4 regions of the Phyllobacterium sp. P30BS-XVII genome follow, and region 1 is predicted to be linked to each of the others. Evidence: predicted binding sites of a transcription regulator. Region 1 holds the regulator's gene; each other region holds the start of a gene.
What was found. The regulator LexA, encoded in region 1, represses DNA repair genes until DNA is damaged. The targets are predictions, from matches to a motif close to TGTTCNNNNTGTGTTCNG.
Positions count from the first base shown of each region.

Region 2: FHW17_RS10495 (sel1 repeat family protein) is a predicted target of LexA. The motif match lies at 2,197-2,214, and genes of this name have one in related genera.
Region 3: FHW17_RS00870 (DNA recombination protein RmuC) is a predicted target of LexA. The motif match lies at 1,073-1,090, and genes of this name have one in related genera.
Region 4: FHW17_RS11985 (PA0069 family radical SAM protein) is a predicted target of LexA. The motif match lies at 2,104-2,121, and genes of this name have one in related genera.

Region 1 is NZ_JACGXO010000006.1:195,368-199,210, reverse strand. It holds gene FHW17_RS17735 (ComEC/Rec2 family competence protein) at 1-1,665, shown strand, start outside; gene lexA (transcriptional repressor LexA) at 1,659-2,378, opposite strand; gene FHW17_RS17725 (substrate-binding domain-containing protein) at 2,602-3,630, opposite strand.
Region 2 is NZ_JACGXO010000003.1:255,722-259,564, forward strand. It holds gene FHW17_RS10485 (hypothetical protein) at 1-46, opposite strand, end outside; gene FHW17_RS10490 (LysR family transcriptional regulator) at 897-1,769, shown strand; gene FHW17_RS10495 (sel1 repeat family protein) at 1,787-2,053, opposite strand; gene FHW17_RS10500 (DUF2147 domain-containing protein) at 2,526-2,873, shown strand; gene bla (class A beta-lactamase) at 2,934-3,824, opposite strand.
Region 3 is NZ_JACGXO010000001.1:177,218-181,060, reverse strand. It holds gene fmt (methionyl-tRNA formyltransferase) at 1-455, opposite strand, end outside; gene def (peptide deformylase) at 459-989, opposite strand; gene FHW17_RS00870 (DNA recombination protein RmuC) at 1,125-2,360, shown strand; gene FHW17_RS00865 (YdeI/OmpD-associated family protein) at 2,444-3,037, opposite strand; gene FHW17_RS00860 (cation diffusion facilitator family transporter) at 3,093-3,843, opposite strand, start outside.
Region 4 is NZ_JACGXO010000003.1:568,562-572,404, reverse strand. It holds gene FHW17_RS11990 (ribonuclease HII) at 79-738, opposite strand; gene FHW17_RS11985 (PA0069 family radical SAM protein) at 876-2,027, opposite strand; gene FHW17_RS11980 (glycosyltransferase) at 2,176-2,682, shown strand; gene moaB (molybdenum cofactor biosynthesis protein B) at 2,687-3,229, opposite strand; gene FHW17_RS11970 (4-(cytidine 5'-diphospho)-2-C-methyl-D-erythritol kinase) at 3,232-3,843, opposite strand, start outside.

The DNA of each region.
Region 1 (3,843 bases):
ATATTGCTGATGGTGGCGGGCATGCGTCAGCAACTCACCAATCATATTCAGCATCAGATCAAGGGGGAGCCGGGGGCAATTGCTGCGTCGCAGATCACCGGACAGCGCGACGGCATCAGTGAAGCGACGAACAATGCCATGCGGCTCAGCGGTCTGTCGCATGTCCTGTCTATATCCGGGTTCCATATGGCGCTTGTTGCGGCGATCGTCATGGGGGCCTTGCGTGCCTCGCTGGCATTCTTCCCGGAATTCTCCGCGCGATATCCGATCAAGAAGTTCTCAGCCTTTGCCGCGCTGCTGGCCTGCGCATTTTATCTGCTGCTTTCTGGTCTCGATGTTGCTGCCCAGCGCAGCTTTGTCATGCTGGCGGTGATACTCATCGCCATGATCGCGGACCGCGCGGCACTGTCATTGCGCAATGTTGCATTGGCGGCACTCGTTACAATCGCCATCGCACCACACGAAATTCTGGGACCGAGTTTTCAGATGTCCTACTCCGCCACGGCAGCGCTGATCGCATTTTATGGCTGGTGGTCCCCACGCAGAGCATTGGGGAACAGCCGGCGCAAACGCCGCAATGGTTTGCTTTTGCAATTGCCGGACAGGATCGTCGATCATATCAATGGCATCGCCATGACGTCTTTGGTCGCCGGTTCAGCCAGTGCGATCTTTGCCGTCTATCATTTCAACAATACGGCACCACTTGGTTTGATCGGCAACGCACTGGCTCTGCCTGTCATATCCATCCTTGTCATGCCCTTCGCCGTTCTGGCGTTGCTGCTCATGCCTTTCGATATGGACTGGCTGCCCTTCCGTGTCATGGAGCGGGGGATTGAACTCTTCACCATCATTGCCAATCATGTCGCGGCCCTTTCGCCCAGCGGCCATCTTGGCCCAATGCCGCAAATGAGCCTGCTGCTCCTGAGTGCGGGATTGATTGTCCTCTTGTTCCTGTCGTCGTGGCTGCGCCTGTGCAGCCTGCCACTATTGGCCGTCGGCGCGCTCGTCATGCTGCGCGCCATATCGCCGGATATTGTCATATCGGAGGATGGCAGACTGGTCGGACTGCGCAATGGCGAAATACTGATGATCAATCGGCCGCAAGGCGGCGCATTCATCCTGAACAATTGGCAGCAGGGTTATGGGCTTGCGCAGATTATCAAACCCGCCAAGGCCAATGCGCAAGCTACAGACGGAATGTTTGAATGCGCGGACAAGCTTTGTACGGCGCGCGAACCGGGAGGGCTTATCATCGCCTATACGGATAAAGCTGCATACAGGGACGCAGCCTGTAGTGAAGGAAATATTGTCGTTCTGGCCTTTGCGGGAAGGGATGTCAGCTGTAGCAATCCCGGCACATTGGTTGGTACATTGCACGATCTTGCTTTGAATGGCGCCGCGGAAATCCGCTTGGACCCGGTCACACAGGGGCCGGTCACACAGGGGTATGGGGAAGCAATGAATGCTTCCAGGATCGAACAAGCATTGGATCAAAGGTTGATCTCAGCCAGCCTGACCTATGCCATTGGGCCGCCAGACCGGCCATGGAACACTTACCGCGTTCACTCAAGAGCGGCACGCAACATGCCGGAACGTGTACATAAGCCAAAAACAAAAGCGAGCACCCCGAACAGCGATGAACGGGATGCCGGTCTGGATCAATAACGCCTGATAAGTCCGACGAGTTTACCCTGTACCTGCACGCGATCCGGTCCAAAAATCCGCGTTTCATAGGCAGGATTAGCCGCTTCAAGGGCAATCGATGCTCCCTTGCGGCGGAAACGCTTAAGGGTTGCCTCTTCATCATCAACAAGAGCCACGATGATTTCACCGGGATTGGCCGTATCGCCGCGCTTGATGACGACGGTATCGCCATCAAAAATACCCGCCTCGATCATCGAGTCGCCTTTAACTTCCAGCGCGTAATGCTCGCCGCTGCCGATCATATCCGGCGGAAGGCTCAGCATATGGGTCTGGTTCTGGATGGCGGAGATGGGCACACCCGCAGCGATCCGGCCCATGACGGGAATGCTGACATTGGCAGGCATGTCCATGTCGTTGGAAGCGCGCGGCTGCGGCTTTGGCGGTGCAACATTGCGCCCGAGACTGCCCTCGATGACGCTTGGCTCGAACTTTCTCTGGGCGTTGAGCCCCGGAGCAATGGAGTCCGGCAGGCGCAGGACTTCCAGCGCGCGTGCCCTGTTGGCAAGCCGGCGAATGAAGCCGCGTTCTTCGAGCGCAGTGATCAACCGGTGAATGCCGGATTTGGAAGCCAGATCCAGCGCATCCTTCATTTCGTCGAAGGATGGCGGGATACCCGTCTCCTTCAGACGCTCATGAATGAAGAGAAGAAGTTCATGTTGTTTACGCGTGAGCATCGGCGATCCTTTAGCAGGGAATCGGAAAAACAAAACCAGAACAAACACTATCTGTTCCAGCATTGTTCTACAAGTGCTTAATATTCCGTTGCGACTGTACTCGAAGCGTCAATACTAGCTGTATGGTGATGAAAATGGCTGAATCGAAGGCGCTTTTTGATCGATCACCAATCGGATATCACAGTATTACGACATCAATTACCCGAATCGCTAAACGCTCGCTTCAACGCCGCGGAGCGATGGGTGGTCCGCTTGACTGGCGCAGGACAAGCTCGACGGGCCATATCTCGTGGATGTTTTCAACTGGCTCGCCATCCAGCACCCGCACCAGCAGTTCAGCAATGCGCGAACCGGCGGAGCGGATCGAGGAGCGGGTTGTCGTCATGGCCGGGACCATGTTGCTGGCGTTGAGATAGGGAAAAACGTCATCATGGGCGATGACAGAGACCTCCTTGCCCAATTCATAACCCCTGGAGCGAATGGCGCGGAAGACGCCAAGCGCCGTCATCATGGAACCGGCAAGGATAGCCGTCGGATGCGGAGTGTAGGATAAAAGCCGCTGCGCCTCATGAAAACCCGTTTCATCGGAAAAGCGCTCATGCACGATGAAACGCGGATCAATGGGAAGGCCCCGTTCCACCAGCGCTTCGCGATATCCCATTTCACGGTGCTCTGAGAATGTGTGCCCCTTGAGACCGTCGATCATCGCGACATGGCGGTGCCCTAGATCAAGCAGATGCGACGTTGCCTGCCTGAATGCACCGGCATTGTCGATATCGAGCCAGGCATGCGGCGCTGTGATATTGGTGCGTCCATGCAGCACAAAGGGAAATTTCGCCTCGGTGAGCATGGCAACCCGTTCATCCATCAGGGTAGGGCCGGTTACGATAATGCCATCGACGCGCTTGCTGGAAATCAGCCGCCTGTAGGCTGCCAGTTCATCATTGTTGATGCTCGGGCTCATCAGCAGGTCCATTTCATGCAGTGAAAGCTGCTCGGCCAGACCGGAGAAAAACTCGCTTGTGTGCGGGCCAAAACGTTCACTGCGATCGCGCGGCATCAAAATGCCGATAGCACCGATGCGACCAATGGCAAGGCGGCGCGCATTGGCATTGGCACTGTAACCGAATTTGAGCGCGGCCTCGCTGACGCGCTCACGGGTTGCCTTGTTAACCTCAGGATAGCCGTTCAGGGCGCGACTGACTGTTGTCTGCGAGAGTCCCAATTGGTCGGCCAGTTCCTTAAGTTTCATGGCAGCAATCCAGTATTCAATTCGATCAGGCAAAGCAGCCAAACATTCCGGTGACCGGAACGCTATGTCCGCAGCGCAGATATGACCGCAAATAATAAACACAACCAGAGTAAAAATTCAAAGCGCTTTGAGCAATTTCTCGCAATATTGTGATCTATGGTTATCAGCCCCGAGTTTCAACAAGGGACATGCCCGCTTTTTATGATGTGAGCG
Region 2 (3,843 bases), on a different contig from region 1:
GAGCATCGCTCAACTTTGATAATAACTCTCCAAGCTCGTCCTGCATAACTTCCCCGTAATTTTCAAGAATCAGAAAATTCCACAAACCGTTTACTTAACTGATATTTCAGCCTTCGCAACCCCACAGAGTTGTGAAAGATTGCACATAAAACCATATAACCTCAAAACAATGATCACATTTTTCATGATAAATTTTATCATAAAAAATTGTTATACTTAGAATATAAAGTTCACATCGTTTCAAAAATTGAATAGTACATTATGCGAAATCTTTATACAAAAAGCGTCACTCATATTTAAACTTTGAGTTATTTAAATTAATTCAAATATGAATCATATTTACTACGAACAATGAAAGTATCAATTCGTCCGTATAGCGCTTTTGGAAGCTCCCTCCTGACTTGGATTCGATAATTCCTGCATACCGACTTACCATTCGCCCGACATGCTCGCTCTCCTTCGCCACCGGCCAAACTAGCGGAGAGGTTGCAATCAGTACGACAATCTCGTCCTGATTGCGTCAATAATGTGGAGATGTCGAAGAAAGTGATGCGTAAAACGCATAGCTTCGCAGACCAATCATCGGGTCCAAAAGCGTGTCAGAAATGCCAGTATTTGCTTCGAACGGTAGCAGCGCAGGATGTCTGCCACGTTCTGCCGCGTCATCCCTGCATCTTGCAGCAGATGTTCGCCCGGTTTGCGCTGTAAAGTCTGCAATTGGCGAGCGTCCCGGTCTGCGGCTTTCCAGACTTTCCAAAGATTTGAAAATAAAGGGAAAACGGACATTGTGCATTTCCAGCATGACGAATAGGCACAATGCTTGATCCAATCGTTGACATATATCAAACGAATAGAAATTATGTCTGTCATTCGAAATTTTTATCACGAGTGCAGCTATGAACCCTCCTCTCGACAGTGATCTGCTCCGCACATTTCTGGCGGTGGCCACGACAGGCAATGTTACACGCGCCGCGGAGAAAATCGGGCGGACGCAATCGGCGGTGAGTATCCAGATCAAACGACTTGAGGAAGTGCTGGGCGAAAGCGTTTTCGAACGCGGTTCACGCGGTGTCACCCTGACACCCCAGGGTCAGACGCTGCTCGTCAATGCCAACCGCATTGTCGGTCTGCTGGATGAGACCATGGCGTCAATCAGAGCCAAACCGCTTGGTGGACCGGTGCGGATCGGCCTTCCTGAAGAATATGGCTATACGGTACTGCCTCGCGCGCTTGCCGCCTTTGCCAGCCAGCATCCGCAGGTGCAGGTGACGGTCAAATGTGACTATTCGGCAAAACAGATGGCCGCCCTTGAGGCGGATGAGCTGGATCTGGCCGTGATTTTCAACTGGGAGCCGCCAACAATGGGCGAAGTGCTGTTTGTCGACCCAACTGTCTGGGTCACGTCGGAAGTGCATTGCGTGCATGAAATTACGCCTGTCCCGATTGCCGTTTATCAACGATCCGACTGGTGCCAGAAATTCGCCATTGGGTCGTTGGACAGAAACAAGATCAATTATCGCGTGGCCTATAGCTGCGATACGGGCGGCGGTTTGAAAATAGCCGCGGTTTCGGGCCTTGCGATTGCGCCGCTGGCACGCAGCAATATTCCGCCGGGCTGCCGCGAACTGACCGAGACGGAAGGCTTTCCGGTGATCGATTCATCGAATGTGGTGTTGCGGCGCAATCCACGGATGACAAATCCGGCGATCGAAGGCATGGCGAAAGTTATCCGCGATGCTTTCCAGCCCATGGGGACGGCGGCTCTTTAGCGCCGTCACAATAATGGTTAGTGCGATGTCATCCATTCGCGGGCTTCGCGCATTGCCGTAGCCAGATCCACCTTGGTCATGGTCTTGACCAGTTCGGCCCGTAATTCCGCAGCGCGTTCGCTGCCCTTGATTGCAGCAATGTTGAACCATTTATGCGCAGCAACGTGATCAACTTCGCAGTCGCGGCCGGTGGCGTACATGATGCCCATCTCAAAGAGAATGTCCGTTTCCGCTGTTCCGCCGACGTGTCCGGCATCGATATTCTGAAGATCAAAGCGTGCCATTTTACCGTGTCCCTGTTTAAACCGATAAGCCCTGTTAGACTTCTGAGAACCGCCTGATTTGTTTGTTTTGGCGTGCTCTTTCGATGCTTTTGAGAATGCCACACAGCTCTCAAATTGCTGTTAAAAGGCATGATTAACTGGACCCAAACAAAACTAAAACAACTCGTAAACTTCGGAATTCATTAAATATATTGCCCCAGCAATTGCGGGCATTTGGGTCAAATTTGCCTAAAATGCATTTCTTCGATTTCAAGCCTTTGCTAACCAAAGAACAGCTTCTTTTTGTCTGACATGGTCACGATCCGGCCGAGGTATCAGCGATTTCCGTAAATTGCAGACACGCAAAAAACCCTCCATCTGCCCGTGTTTGAGGCTTTCTTTCGCCTATTTTTTGAATTACGTTTACGTAAGGGACATGCAAATGGACGAGGAGAGACCCCATTTGCCGCACAACCCTTATCGGGAGGAAAATATGAATCGCAAATTTTTGTTGGCATGCGCTGGCGTCGTACTCATGGCAGGACCAGCCCTTGCCGAGGAACCAATTGTCGGCACGTGGAAACGGCCAACGGGCACGCTTATTCAATATGTATCCTGTGGTGCAGACAAATATTGCGGCACGGTCCTGACGGGCGAATATAAAGGCAAGTCAATCGGCGAGATGTCCGGCAAGGGCGGGTCCTATAAGGGACAGGTCAACAAGCTGGACGAAGGCAAGACATATAATGGCAAGGCCAGCGTCAGCGGCAATACCCTGTCATTGTCAGGTTGCGTGCTCGGCGGACTGATCTGCAAGAGCGAAAGCCTTACACGTCAATAGTTTTCAGACTGCATGAAACCCGCGAGACGGTTCTGATCTCGCGGGTTTTGCATATCCTGATCAGATATGTTCGGCGATAAGGCTTGCCACTTTCTGATGGATGGCATTGCGGCTGTCAGCCGTTCCCTTCGGATCATAGAGATAGACGGTCAGCACGATCGGCTTGCGATCCGGCGGCCAGATCACCGCCACATCATTGGCCATGCCGCTATCGCTTGTCCCAGTCTTGTCGCCCACCTTCCAGTCCTTTGGCAGCCCTGCCCGCAAACGTTTGTCACCAACCTTGTTGCCGATCAGCCAATCGGCGAGCTGTTTGCGCGACTGTTCCGACAGAGCGGTGCCCAGCACAGTCTTTTCAAGATTTTCGCGCATGGCAGCCGGAGTGGTCGTATCGCGCGGATCGCCCGGTGTGGCTTCGTTGAGTTCGGTCTCGCGCCGGTCCAGTCTGGTGATCGTGTCACCGAGGGACCGTGCATAGTCCGTCAGCCCCTTTGATCCGCCCAGTGCATCGAGCATCAGGTTGCCAGCGAAATTATCGCTGTAGGTGATCGCCGCCTCACAAATGGCTGCAAGCGACATCCCCTCACCCACGCGTTTTTCCGTGACCGGCGAATAGTCAACGAGATCGGACTTTTTATAGGTGACTATCCGGTCGAGCTGTTCCTTCTTCTGGTCAACGCGCGCAAGAATGGCCGCTGCCGCGAAAAACTTGAACGTGCTGCACATGGCAAACAGTTCTTTTTCACGATAGTCGATACGCTTACCGCTGCCGGTATCGTGCGCCGAAACCCCAAGGCGCGCACCGGTTGCTTTCTCCAGTTCTTTGAACGCGGCTTCGAGAGATGGTCCAGTTGCCGTGGCCGCCCCCGCTGATCTCAACGACAGTGACAGCGCCGGAACAACCAGCATGGACCCAACAAGCGCAGCGCGGCGCGTAATATGACCTGACATCCCTCATCTCCATCTCCGA
Region 3 (3,843 bases), on a different contig from region 1:
ATGGCAACGGGACCAGTATCGAGCCCCTCATCCATTTTCATGATCATCATGCCGGTTTCCGTGTCACCGGCCATGATCGCGCGTTGAATGGGTGCAGCGCCGCGCCAGCGCGGAAGAAGCGAAGCGTGACCGTTGTAACAACCAAGGCGCGTGCCTTCGAGAATGGCTGTCGGCAATATCAGGCCATAGGCAACCACAACCGCAACATCTGCATTCAAATCACGGAATGCCTGTTGTTCCTCGGCGCTCTTCAGGCTTTTGGGCGTGCGCACTTCAATGCCGAATTCTTGGGCATTGCGATGAACGGGCGAGGGAGTCAGTTCAAGTCCGCGTCGCCCGGCTGGACGTGGCGGCTGGCTATAAACGGCGACGATCTCATGGCCCTGGCCAATGAGCGCGTTGAGAACCGGAACAGAAAATTCCGGGGTTCCCATGAAGACGATACGAAGGCTCATGGCTTACACCGCCAGCCGGCTCGGAACACGATCCTTGGCAAGCTTCTTGAACTTCTTCACCACCATTTCCCGCTTCAGACGCGAGATATAGTCGATGAAAAGAACGCCATTGAGATGGTCAATTTCATGCTGCAGGCAGGTCGCGAGCAGGCCATCCGCATCGATCTCGTGCTTTTTGCCTTCGATATCAAAATAGGCAACGCGTACTTTTGCCGGGCGTTCCACTTCCGCATAATAATCCGGAATGGACAGGCAACCCTCTTCGTACACATTGCGCTCGGTGCTGGAAGACACAACTTCCGGGTTGATAAACACCTGCGGTGCCTTGGGTTCATCTTCCTTGGCAAGATCGATCACCAGCATGCGCAAGGGTTCCGCCACCTGAATGGCAGCCAGACCAATGCCCGGCGCGTCATACATGGTGTCGAGCATATCCTGCGAAAATTTGCGCAAATCGGCGTCAAAGCGCGTCACAGGTTGAGAAACCTGACGCAACAGCGGATCGGGAAGAATGACAAGCGGTTTGATAGACATGAGCATCACCTAATATCTCGGCTTTCAACCGTCAATCCCGATACAAATGGCATTTGTGTCAAGAGAAACAGCATTTTCAAAAATGTTCTCGTTTTGATCTCACATTTGCCATCCGAATCGGTTAGTCTGGTATCCATGGAAACATCACATTCACTCGACCAGCCATTATTTCAGCTTGGCGCCAGCACCGTATCGGTCGGAACGGCCCTGCTTGTTGCTGCTGTGATCGTTGCCCTCGCGGTCATTCTTTGCGTGGTCGCAATGTGGCGGGCAGGGCGGGCCCGGCTTATGGCCGAGTTCCAGGCTGAGGATCGTGCCCGCGATGCGGAAACACGTATGGCTGAAATTTTGAAAAGCCAGTCGGAGATGCAGGGTCGTATGCAGACTATGGCCGAGCTTTTCGGCTCGCGTCAGGCGGAGCTTAACCAGTCGATCCGCGAACGGCTTGACGGTATGACCACGCGTATCGGTCAGACCATGACGGAGCAGACGCAATCGACGCATGAGAACCTTGCCAAATTGCAGGAGCGGCTCGCGGTTATCGATACGGCACAGAACAATATCCAGTCGCTGGCCGGACAGGTTGTGCAGTTGCAGGCCATTCTGGCCAACAAACAGACACGCGGTGCCTTCGGTCAGGCGCGCATGGAAACTATTATTGCCGATGGCCTGCCACAGGGGGCCTACGAGTTTCAGGCAACGCTTTCGAATGGCAGCCGGCCCGATTGCGTTGTCCGTATGCCGAACAATGCGCCCAATCTGGTTATCGATGCGAAATTCCCGCTCGAGGCATGGAATGCCATTCGTGAGGCCGAGACATCAGACGCCAAGAAAATGGCGCTGGCCCAGTTCCGCCGGGATATCGAAATCCATATTCGCGATGTATCGGAAAAATACCTGATCAGCGGCGAAACGCAGGATACGGCGTTTCTGTTTGTGCCATCGGAATCGATCTTTGCCGAGATACACGAGAATTTCGAAGGCATCGTGCAAAAAGCCCACCGTTCGCGCATTGTGATCGTTTCACCGTCGCTGCTGATGCTGTCCATTCAAGTCATTCAGGCGGTGCTGAAGGATGTGCGCATGCGTGAACAGGCACATCTCATTCAGGGCGAGGTTATCCGCCTGATGGAAGATGTTGTGCGCCTCGATGATCGCGTCCGTCGCTTGCAGACGCATTTTGGTCAGGCGAACAAGGATATTGATGATATTCTCGTTTCCTCCAGCAAAGTGACCAAGCGCGGACAGAAGATCGAGGCGCTGGAGTTTGTTGAGCCCTCGGCTGGTGAACCTGCAAAAGGTCCGGACGCCAGCCGATCAGCTGCTTCCACAACAGGCCAATTGCGCCTGCGCGTGGTGGACGAGGACTAGGCTATATCCAAGTGGCTTTAGGCCAAGTGGACTGGCGAAGCTGAAATGGGTCTGCAAACGGCAGCCCCGGTCGCTCACGTGCCCTAATCGTCCAGCCCTTTTCCGCCGAGAATCTGCGGTATGAATTTTTCAACGCGTGTCTCGCGTGTTTTGGATTGTTTCGGCGCGGAAAAATGAAAGAGATATGCTCGTTGGCGTCCGGGTGTGAGAGCCTTGAACGCGGCTTGCAAGGCAGGGTTCTCATTCAATCTGCTTTGAAACTCTTCGGGAACTGCGAAATCTTCCGTCTTTTTGAAAGTTACCTTCGCGCCTGATTTTTCGACATCGATGGCCGCGTGAATATAGGCTTTCAGGATGTTATCCATCTTGGATATTTCCTGAACACTGGTGAACCGGATCTGCCGTCCCGCCTGAACATTTTTCGTTTGCTGGATGAGAATATGATCGGGGTCGTTTAACAGGGCGCCCTGAAAAAACAGGAGTGCGCAGTATTCCTTAAAACCATGTATGAGAACAATATTGCTTTTATCCAACGTGTAGCAGGCACATCCCCATTTCAGTTCTTCTTTGAGACCACAGGCAAGAACGATTGTTCTCAACAGCCTGAATTCTTCCTGCCATTTCTGGGTCTCATCAAAATACCAGTCGACTTCGGGGTTCGTTGTGTCCTTGACCATGGTACATCTCTCAACTGATTTGGAATGTCATTTGCTAGTATGCCCTCTGGTTACTTCAGCCTTCAATGATTTTCTGCCGCCTCATCTTCCAGGTACTCGCCGTCTGCGGTTTGACGAATACGGAAACGATATCCGGATTGGCCTGACGTATCGCCGTTTCAATACGCTCGACACAGGCTTCAATATCGGGCGCAGTCAGATGATCCTCAAACTCGATGCTGAGCCCGGCGACAATCTGCTTGGGTCCCATATGCACCGTCAACACACCGTTGGCCTGCTGAATAGCCGGGTCCTTGCCCGCAATATCAAGGATCTGCTGTTCCGCTTCCGGCAGCGCCGACTCGCCGATCAGCAATCCCTTGCTTTCCCGTGCAAGGAAAATCGCAGTTGCGCCGAGAATGATCGCAATCCCGATGGAAGCAACGCCATCAAGCTCCGGCATATTGAACAATTGCGCGGCTGAGATGCCGATGAAGGCGACAATGAGCCCGAGGAGGGCCGCTGTGTCTTCGAAAAGCACCGTAAAGACGCTCGGGTCCTTGCTCTGCTGCACGGCTTCGAGATAGCCGAGCTTGCCTTTCATGGTTCGGAATTCTTTCAGCGCCACGGTCCAGGAAATGCCCTCGAAAAGCAGTGCAAAGCCCAGGACCACATAATTGACGATGGGATTCGACACCGGCTCCGGCTCAAGAATATGGATCAGGCCCTCATAGAAGGACACACCGGCACCAACCGCAAAAACCAGCAGGGCAACGATAAAACTCCAGAAATAAAGCTCGCGTCCATGGCCGAGCGGATGCGATTTG
Region 4 (3,843 bases), on a different contig from region 1:
GCTAAATTCCATCCCCTTTATGATCCGCAACGCTGGTAACTAGCATTGGACCAAGCATCCGCCCAATAGCGGTAAAACCTACACTTCCCGGTTTTTCAGCGGGGCAAAGCTGAAGCGGTGCAGACCAACCACCGGGCCATGGGTTTCCATGGCATTGCGGTGGAACTCCGTGCCATATCCCGCATGGGTTTCAAGCCCATAGAGCGGATAGCAGCGGCCCGCCTGCGCCATCATGCGATCGCGGCTGACCTTGGCAAGGATCGAGGCGGCAGCGATGGATACGGAACGCTGGTCGCCCTTGATCATGGCTGTGCCGGGGCAGGGAAGGCCACGAGGCACGTCGCGCCCATCAATAAGCGCATGGCCGGGCAGTATCGACAGGCCGCAGGTGGCGCGGCGCATGGCCTCCAGCGCGGCTTTCAGAATATCCGTAGCGTCGATGGACGGCGCGGCGACACTGGCAATACCGGATGCAAGGGCGCTGTTCAGAATAATGTCGAACAGCTCTTCCCGTTTTCTGGCGGTCAGGCGCTTGGAATCATCAAGGCCATCAGGAATTCTTCTGGGGTCGAGAATGACTGCCGCTGCAACAACCGGTCCGGCCAGAGGACCCCGACCTGCCTCGTCAATGCCGACGACAAAGGGCGCACCATCGCGCAAAAGCCTGCTCTCCGTGGCAAAATCCGGTTTGCCAGGGTCGAGAGGAAGAAGCAGAGAATCAGAACGTGATCGAGCCATGTTGCGGCGAGACTCGCATTCGTTCTGATTCTCTGCAAGGCCCTGATGCTGATGGGGTAGGGCATCAGGGCTTCCGTCAGGGGGATGGGGGTCGCCTGACGGAGTTTCGGAACCGGGAAAATTGCCCGATTGAATGTTTAAAACAGCGACAATTGTTCGCTTCCGGCTGTTGGCACGAACAGATCCGTGCGCAGGCGGCGCTTGGCCAGATTGAGACCGAGCCGCTTGGCAGCAATTTCAAACCGGCGCCCAATCTGCCAGGCATAGGGGCCTTCACCGCGCATGCGCTTGCCCCATTCCGCATCGTAGTCCTTGCCGCCGCGCATGGAGCGTATGAGCGACAGCACATGGCGGTAGCGATCCGGATAGTTGCGCAGGAGCCATTCCTTGAAGATCGGGCTGACTTCCAGCGGCAGACGCAGCAATACATATCCAGCTTCGCGTGCGCCGGTGGCATACACACTGTCGAGAATGCGCTCGATCTCATGATCATTCAGACCGGGAATGATGGGCGCCACCAGTGAACCCGTGGGAACACCCGCATCGGAGAGCGCGCGCAGTGCCTGTAATCGCCGTGTCGGCGTCGATGCACGCGGCTCCATGGTCCGTGCAAGCTTGCCGTCAAGCGACGTGACCGACAGAAAGACCTTCGCCAATCCCTTTTCCGCCATGCGCGACAGAATATCGATATCCCGCATGATCAGGGCCGACTTCGTGACGATTCCAACCGGATGCTGATGCTCTTCCAGCACCTGCAGGACCTCGCGCATGATGCGCCATTTCTTTTCAATCGGCTGATAGGGGTCCGTATTGGTGCCAATGGCAATGGTTTTGGCCGAATAACCGGGCTTTGACAGTTCACGATCCAGCATTTTGGCCGCATCGGGCTTGGCAAAGAGCTTTGATTCAAAATCGAGGCCGGGAGACATACCCATATAGCTATGAGTAGGCCGGGCAAAGCAATAGACGCAGCCATGCTCACATCCACGATAGGGATTGATTGAGCGGTCGAAACCCACATCGGGAGAATCATTGCGTGTGATGATGGTGCGTGGCTTCTCGATCTGCACCTCTGTTTTGAAAGGCGGCAAATCCTCAATGGTCTCCCAGCCATCATCAAAGACATGACGGCTTTCCGGTTCGAACCGCCCGGATGGATTCATACCAGCGCCACGTCCACGCCGCCGCTCATGATCGATCCGCAGTCCGGCTTCCTCGACCAGCACATTGGCATGTTCGGCCCGGCCTTGCCCGAAGGCGGCCTTATCGGCCTGCACCATGATGTTCATTGACATTCTCCTTGAGACCGGAGCGATTGTGAGTCGCTCACACCGTCGCAACATGAATGTATTCCTAGCAAATTATGAGAACAAAGCAAGAACAATCTACTGAAAAAGTAGGATGGAAATTTCAATAATAATACTATAACTGAAATGAATGATCTCAGTCCTGATTGAAACACGAAATGCCGATGAACCCTTGGCCAGAACCCTCGGCGGGCTGGTGGGCGGAGCCGTCGAAGGCGTATTGAGCGATGTCATTGTCATTGATCAGGGATCGACGGATCAGACCCACCGGGTGGCCGATGCGGCTGGGTGTATTTTCCTGCAGGATCAGACATTGATCGACGGTTTGCGCCGCGCGCGCAGCGACTGGATTCTGTTCATTGAGCCGGGCGCAAGGCTGATTGACGGCTGGATTGAGGTGGTCGCTGCCCATGTGGAACGCATGCAGGGCCCGGCCTGTTTCACCCGCTCGCATGCACATCGGCGGCCATTCTTCGCCCGCGTTTTCTCGCCGGGTAATCCGCTGGCCGATGGTCTGCTGATCTCGAAGCGTCAGGCTATGGCTTTGTCAGGACCGGGCAAGAGTGCAGTCGATCTGGCACGCGGTCTTGCCATGAAGCGGCTGCGGGCGGAAATCATCCCCGGCGCGTTGAAATAATCTCTTACCCGCGTTTCAGGTGTTCATCCAGCCGCGGCATGATCTCGACGAAATTGCAGGGCATGTGGCGATAGTTGAGCTGAAACTGCAGAATATTGTCCCAGGCATCCTTGCAGGCGCCGGGTGAGCCGGGCAGCACAAATACGAAAGTGGCGTTCACCACACCGCCTGTTGCGCGGGACTGGATGGTCGATGTGCCGATCTTGTCATAGGAGATGCGGTGGAACACTTCGGAAAAGCCATCCATCCGCTTTTCAAAGATCGGTTCCAGTGCTTCGGGCGTTACGTCCCGGCCGGTGAAGCCGGTGCCACCCGTGGTGATGATCACATCCACCTCAGGGTTCTTTGACCATGCCAGCACTTTATCGCGTATCCTGTCGCGGTCATCGGTAACGATGGCGCGGTCCGCAAGGCGATGACCGGCGGCTGTGATGCGATCCGCCAGCGTGTTGCCGGATTTATCATCATCCAGTGTACGGGTATCGGAAACGGTCAAAACGGCAATGCCGACGGGGACAAAGGGGCGCGTCTCGTCAATACGGGTCAAGATCAGTTCCCTTCCGTGCTGGTGGCGACGACAAACCAATCGGGCTGGTTTCGGCGCAACCGGGTTGCCGCCGCTTCCGCCGTTTCATCATCGGCATAGATTGCAAAACAGGTGCCGCCTGAGCCGGACATGCGCGCAAGCAGCGGATTGGTTTCGCGCAATGCCTGCATGCTGTCATTGATCGATGGAGCCAGTTTTTGTGTTGCTGCGAAAAGATGATTATCGGTTTGCCCGAGATAGGCGCAGACATCGCCCGGAGCCATCCGTAAAGGCAGGGCGGGAAGGGCAGGATTGTCGCGGCGGCTGAGCGCAGAAAAGACCTGCGGTGTTGAAACCGTCACGCCATTATTGACCAGAACCACCGGGAGGCGCGGAAAGGCGGCGATCCGCTCGATATCTTCGCCAATGCCGCGTGCGATTAGCGCTTCACCGTGCAGGCACATAGGGACATCCGCCCCCAGCGGCAGGCCGAGCGCGGCCAATTCGGTCAGGCTGGCCTCGATGCCCCAAAGGGTGGTCAGCGCGCGCAAGGCCGCTGCGGCGTCACTGGAGCCGCCGCCAATACCGGATGCGATGGGAAGATGTTTTTCCAGATGAATGGCAACGGGCATTGC